3 regions of the Cutibacterium sp. KB22876 genome follow, and region 1 is predicted to be linked to each of the others. Evidence: predicted binding sites of a transcription regulator. Region 1 holds the regulator's gene; each other region holds the start of a gene.
What was found. The regulator HrcA, encoded in region 1, represses chaperone genes, less so after heat shock. The targets are predictions, from matches to a motif close to TTGGCACTCGNNNNNNNCGAGTGCCAA.

Region 1 (2,270 bases):
GTGAAGACCTCGTGCGGGCTGATCGTCATCTCGATGTACAGGTCACCTGCTGGGCCACCACCGGGCCCCACCTCTCCCTGTGAATCCAGGTGGATCCGGTTGCCGTCGGCAACACCGGCAGGAATCTTGACGTTGATGGTGCGGGTGGTGCGCACTCGTCCCTCACCGGAGCACTCCTGACACGGATCCGGGATGACCGTGCCGTAACCACGGCAGGTCGGGCAGGGCTGGCTGGTGCGAATGTCGCCCAGGAAGGAACGCTGCACCGTGATGACCTCACCACGTCCCTGACAGGTGTTGCAGGTGACGGGCTCGGAGCCGGACTCGGCCCCCTTGCCCTGACACTTGGGACACACAACTGCGGTGTCGACCTCCAGCGGCTTGGTGACGCCGAACACCGCCTCGGCCAGGCTCAGGCGCATCCGCACCAGGGCGTCCTGACCTCGCCGGGTCCGTGAGCGTGGCCCACGTCCGCCACCACCGAAGGAGGTTCCACCACCGAACATGGCGTCAACGAGGTTGGTGAAGTCGAATCCAGCGCTGCTGAATCCTCCCTCCCCGAATCCGCCCATGCGGGCATTCGGGTCGCCACCACGGTCGAAGACGGCGCGTTTCTGCGGATCCTGGAGCACCTCATAGGCCTCCTGGACCTTCTTGAACTCGTCCTCGGATCCCGGTCCGGCCACATCGGGGTGGAGTTTCATGGCCTTGCGGCGATAAGCCTTCTTGATCTCGTCGGCGCTCGCATCGTGGGAAACACCGAGAATCTCGTAGTAGTCGTTGCTCAAGGATCATCCTTCTGCCAGGAACCGGCCCACATAACGGGCCACGGCTCGCACGGCTGCCATGGTTGAGGGGTAGTCCATTCGGGTGGGTCCGACCACGCCGAGGCTCGACAGGGTATCGTCGGATCCGTATGTGCTTGCCACCAGTGAGGTGGACTGGAAGGGCACGTCAGTGTTCTCGGCACCAATACGCACCGTGACCTCACCGGCTTCTCCAGCGGTGGCCTCGCCGAGCAGTCGCATCAGGACGACCTGCTCCTCGAGAGCCTCCAAGACCGGACGCACCGTCGTCTCCCACTGTGCACCGAATGCGGTGAGATTAGGAACCCCGGCGACCACCACGCGGGCAGATGGGTCGACGGCGAGGATCTCCAGGACCGTCGCGACGACGGAGGTCGCGCGCGGCCCCTCAGCCGGCCCGAGTTCGTCAAGAAGCCGATTGAGGGAGTCGACGGCCTCTGCCACCGTCAGACCGACGAGGGCCTGGTTGAGCCGGGTACGAAGGGCGACAAGATTCTGCTCGTCGTGACCGGGAAGCTCCACGATCCGCTGCTCCACCGACCCCGAGGACATGATGAGGACGATGAGGATGCGGTCGGTCGACAGGCTCACCAACTCGAGGTGACGGATCGTCGCCGTCGTCGCCACCGGATACTGCATGATGGCGACCTGGTGAGTGATCTGGGCGAGCAGTCGCACCGTGCGACGCACGATGTCATCGAGGTCGACGGCTCCGGTCATGAAGGCCTGGATGGCCCGGCGCTCTGGCCCGGACAGCGGTTTGAGGGTGGCGATCCGGTCGACGAAGAGGCGATACCCCTTGTCCGTCGGGATACGACCGGCGCTGGTGTGGGGGTGGGTGACGTACCCCTCCTCCTCCAGGACGGCCATGTCATTGCGAACGGTTGCCGGGGACACCCGAAGCCCGTGGCGTTCCACCAACGCCTTGGAACCCACCGGCTCCTTACTGGAGACGTAATCGGTGACGATGGCCTTGAGCACGTCGAGCTTGCGGTCGTCGAGCACAATCCCTCCTCACGCGATCCCATCGGGTACAAGTCCCACTTTGGCACTCTCAGGTGCCGAGTGCCACCTTATCGCGTTCACCTGACGTCCTTCTGCCTCTCTCGCTGGCAGCGCACGCCTCGGGACGTGCCACACTGGTGATCATGTCGACGAATCCCGAGACTCCCCGGTGGTCCGCTCTCACTGCCCGGGTATGGACGACCGTCATCAAACCGGAAGCCGTCACCTGCGGACTGGTCGCCGGTGACGATCATGTCCTCCTCATCGACACCGGCTCGGCTCCTGAACAGGGACACGCCCTGGCGATGTCGGCGGCATGCATGCTAGGTCGTCCGGTTGATCGGGTCGTCGTCACCCACCATCATTATGACCACAGCGGCGGACTCCCTGGGATTGACGGGGCTGAGACCTGGATGCATGAGGCCGCTCTGGCTCACTGCCCTGATCTCTGGGTCGACC
Region 2 (2,270 bases), 490 kb from region 1:
GCAGGTCATCTCCGGCGAGGCAGTCGAGGAAGGTCTCGGCCAGTGCCGCCGGGCCGGAACGCTCGGTCAACGATCCCAACACCGGATCCACCGGAATACGAATGTCCAGCCCGTCGAAGAGTTGACGGGTCTCATGCGGATCCCGGAACCCGCACAGTCCCTCGAAGTCGCTCATGGCGACGAGGATTTCTGGCTTGGGCCAGTCATCGACGAAGGTGCGCTGGGAATCGGTGACGTCAACGCCAGCCTGGTTCTCGCGTACGAATCCATTTCGCGCCATACGGGCGTCAGGGTGGGCCTGGAGGCTCAGTGGGCGGCGAGCCGAGAGGATCTTGAGCAGGAAAGGTAGCCTGGATCCGAAGGCATCACGGCTGCGCTCACCCAGCTCCTCGGGGTGCGCGTCGAGGTATTCGGTGAGGGGAGCACCGTCAAGGGTCGATGGCGAGGTTTCGTGGGCCCCGAGCCAGTACTCGGCCCAGGGCTGGCCGTCGGCTTCCCTTCCCAAGATATCAGGGATCGCGTCATAGGAGCCCCAGGAGTACGTCCGGACCGTACCGGTCAGGCGTTTCATAGTGTGCCTCTCGTCAATGGCGTCGCATCGTTGACAACGCCGCGTGTGTCATCCGAGCAGCTGCGCGCTGCGGGCCTTGCGCTTTTGACTGCGGACTCGTTGCAGCCTCCCGACAAGGGCGGGCGCATATCGCGCGGCCGACTCATCGTCGATCAGCTCGTTGAGTCGTAAGTGGTAGCGGGGGGACGACATGTTGAGCCTCTCGCGGATGACGGTCTCCTTGTCAACACCCGGGTTCCCGGTCTGCCAGGACTCCTCGAGATCCAGAATCGCGCGGTCCGATGCACTGAGATCGCTGGACGTCGCGGTTTCGGGGGCGGGAGAATCTGACACAAGGCCAGTCTAGGGCGCGCATCACAATCACCACCCGGTGACGCGACGCAATCTGCCTGACGCCATCGTCGGCAGCACAATCAGTCACTTTCCGCTCATCAACTCTTTGCACTCACTGGGTGCGAGTGCTAAACATGTCATTGGCACTCGGCAAGCGAGAGTGCTACTGCCCGAATCGGTGTTGCGAGTGCCGACGAGGGTGGTCATCCCGGTGATGAGATCACCAGATCGTCCGTCGCGGGCATCACGGGGAAATACAACGCGGGGTCGCTCCCGCCACACCATCTGACGTCCACGGGCTGCCAGGCCCACCGGAGCGGAGGAATTCCCCAAACATGGCAAAGCTCATCGAATTCAACATTGAGGCCCGCCGCGGGCTCGAGGCGGGTATGAACACCCTCGCCGACGCGGTCAAGGTCACCCTCGGCCCCAAGGGTCGCAACGTCGTTCTCGAGAAGTCGTGGGGCGCCCCCACCATCACCAACGACGGTGTCTCCATCGCCAAGGAGATCGAGCTCGACGATCCGTACGAGAAGATCGGCGCTGAGCTCGTCAAGGAGGTCGCCAAGAAGACCGACGACGTCGCTGGCGACGGCACCACCACCGCCACCGTTCTCGCCCAGGCCATGGTCCGTGAGGGCCTGCGCAATGTTACCGCCGGCGCCAACCCGATGGGCCTGAAGAAGGGCATCGAGACCGCCGTCGAGGCCATCAGTGCTCGTCTGTCCGAGATGGCCATCGACATCGAGACCAAGGACCAGATCGCCTCCACCGCCTCCATCTCGGCTGCCGACACCACTGTCGGTGAGATCATCGCCGAGGCCATGGACAAGGTCGGCAAGGAAGGCGTCATCACCGTCGAGGAGTCCAACACCTTCGGCCTGGAGCTCGAGCTCACCGAGGGCATGCGCTTCGACAAGGGCTACATCTCGCCCTATTTCGTCACCGACACCGAGCGCATGGAGGCTGTCCTCGAGGACCCCTACATCCTCATCGTCAACTCCAAGATCTCCTCGCTGAAGGATCTCCTGCCGATCCTCGAGAAGGTCATGCAGTCCGGCAAGCCGCTCTTTGTCATCGCCGAGGATGTTGAGGGAGAGGCCTTGGCTGGCCTCATCGTCAACAAGATCCGCGGCACCTTCAAGTCTGTCGCCGTCAAGGCCCCGGGCTTCGGCGACCGTCGCAAGGCCATGCTCAACGACATCGCCATCCTCACCGGTGGTCAGGTCATCTCCGAGGAGGTCGGCCTGTCCCTCGACGCCGTCACCCTCGACCTGCTGGGCCACGCTCGCCAGGTTGTCGTCACCAAGGACGAGGCCACCATCGTTGACGGTGCCGGCGACTCCGAGCAGATCGCTGGACGCGT
Region 3 (2,270 bases), 990 kb from region 1:
CAGCGGGAGCAGGTCGTTCATCGACGAGATCTTGCCGGAGTGGACGAGGATGTAAGGATCCTCGATCACGGCCTCCATGCGGTCCTGGTCGGTGACCATGTAGGGCGACAGGTAGCCCTTGTCGAACTGCATGCCCTCGGTGAAGTCGAGCTCGGTGCCGAAGGTCTGGGACTCGTCGACGGTGATGACGCCGTCCTTGCCAACCTTGTCGAAAGCCTCGGCGATGAGCTCACCGATCTTCTCGTCACGGCTGGAGATAGTGGCGACACTGGCCATGTCCGAGGTGGTGTCGATGGCGCGCGAGATAGAGCGAAGCTCCTCCACGACGGCGTCGACGGCCTTCTCGATACCGTGCTTGAGACCGACCGGGTTGCCCCCGGAGGCCACGGCGCGCAGTCCCTCGTGAACGAGGGCCTGGGCGAGCACGGTGGCGGTGGTGGTTCCATCACCGGCCACGTCGTTGGTCTTGGTGGCGACCTCCTTGGCGAGCTGGGCGCCGAGGTTCTCGTAAGGATCGGTGAGATCGACCTCCTTGGCGACGGTCACGCCGTCGTTGGTGATGGTCGGGGCTCCCCACTTCTTGTCGAGAACGACGTAGCGCCCCTTGGGGCCGAGGGTCACCTTGACGGTGTTAGCGAGGGTGTCGACGCCGCGCTCGAGGGAGCGACGGGCCTCCTCGTCGAACTGAAGCTGCTTGGCTGCCATGTATCAGCGCCTCACTTCTCGACGACGGCGAGGATGTCGCGAGCGTTGAGGAGCAGGTACTCCTGGCCATCGTACTTGACGTCGGTGCCGCCGTACTTGGAGAAGATGACGACGTCACCCTCCTTGACATCCATGGGAACGCGGGTGCCCTTGTCGTCGACGCGACCGGGGCCAGCGGAGATGACCTTGCCCTCCTGGGGCTTCTCCTTGGCGGTGTCCGGGATGACGAGTCCGGAAGCGGTGGTCTGCTCGGCCTCGAGAGGCTGGACGAGGACGCGGTCCTCGAGCGGCTTGATCGTGGTTGCCACGTCAAGACCCCTTTCTACTGAAGACGGATTGTGTCATTGTCTCTCGCCAGGGGTTGCGAGCCCCGAGCGCGACGAACCATCGGCGTCGCGGGTGCTTCAGGTCCGTTGGCACACTCACCACGAGAGTGCCAACCACGAAAGTACACCCGTGGTTGGCACTCAGGCAACGGGAGTGCCAGAAACGGCCTTCCAAATATCGGCACCAATCAGTTGGATCCGTGGTTCTTCCAGAAGTCATCAGGGTTTGAGAGCGGCTGCTGATCAGGCTGAGGAGCCCCGGTCACATTCCCCGGGACATGTCCCCATGGCTGACCTAGCTGACTCTGGCTCGGGTTCTGGTAGGGCGACTGTTGTGCCTGAGGATTGCCCCGGTCGGGTTGACTGCCCCACTGCGGGGTCTGGCTGTTCCACTGCTGAGGCTGTTGCCCCTGCGGCTGCCCCGGATACTGCATCGCCCACGGGGCATCACCGTTCTCCGGCTCGCTCGCCTTCGGACCCTTCTTCTTGAGCACGACAGCCACGACGATCCCGATGATCGCCAAGGCCGCCACCGCGACGACGATCCAGACCCACGCCGGCACACCATCGTTGCGCTCACCAGTGGCGCTGAGCCCCTCGCTCGAGAACACGTCCTTGGGATCGGTCCAGGTGACGGTGTTCCCGTCGACCTTGCTCGATCCCGAGTGGCTCAACACCTTGCCGGGGAAGATGATGGAGACCTTGAAGTCGCTGAGCATGCTCGCATCGAGGGACTCGGTGGAACCACCTGCGTCATTGAAATAACCCGCATTCATCTTGAAGGTCACCTTGTCTTTGTCGAAGGTGATCTTGCTGCCGTCATCCTTCTTGTTGTACTCGGCTGCCGTGATGTCGCCCGAATAGGTGCAACCGATGTACTGATCATCCTCGAACTTTTCACCCTTCGCGCTCGAGGCCCCGCCGCCCATGCCCTTGACGTCACTGCAGTTGGAGAACTGGGAGGTGAGATCCTCCCCCGACATGTCGGCCATCGACTTGGAGATACCAACCGTGGCCTTGACGTGAATGTGATCCTCGTCCTTGATCTCCATTGCCGTGTCGAATTTGACGCACCCGGCGAGCAGCAACAGGGGTGCAAGAAGCAAGACCAGACAGCGTCTCATATGGCGCGAAACACTCAGCATGCCCACATGGAATCACAGGCATGGGGCCTGACGGTAGGCCCACATGTGCAAACCAATGAAACGGAGCCCTGGAAGCCATATGGTTCCAGGCCTC

Region 2: groL (chaperonin GroEL) is a predicted target of HrcA. The motif match lies at 1,045-1,071, and genes of this name have one in related genera.
Region 3: groES (co-chaperone GroES) is a predicted target of HrcA. The motif match lies at 1,166-1,192, and genes of this name have one in related genera.

The regions. Positions count from the first base shown of each region.
Region 1 is NZ_AP040858.1:1,608,223-1,610,492, reverse strand. Features, by position in the region: gene dnaJ (molecular chaperone DnaJ) at 1-788, opposite strand, end outside; gene hrcA (heat-inducible transcriptional repressor HrcA) at 792-1,811, opposite strand; gene AC6I1W_RS07275 (MBL fold metallo-hydrolase) at 1,955-2,270, shown strand, end outside.
Region 2 is NZ_AP040858.1:1,120,255-1,122,524, forward strand. Features, by position in the region: gene manA (mannose-6-phosphate isomerase, class I) at 1-571, opposite strand, end outside; gene AC6I1W_RS05120 (DUF3263 domain-containing protein) at 620-904, opposite strand; gene groL (chaperonin GroEL) at 1,240-2,270, shown strand, end outside.
Region 3 is NZ_AP040858.1:2,599,648-2,601,917, forward strand. Features, by position in the region: gene groL (chaperonin GroEL) at 1-705, opposite strand, end outside; gene groES (co-chaperone GroES) at 717-1,013, opposite strand; gene AC6I1W_RS11805 (LppM family (lipo)protein) at 1,220-2,182, opposite strand.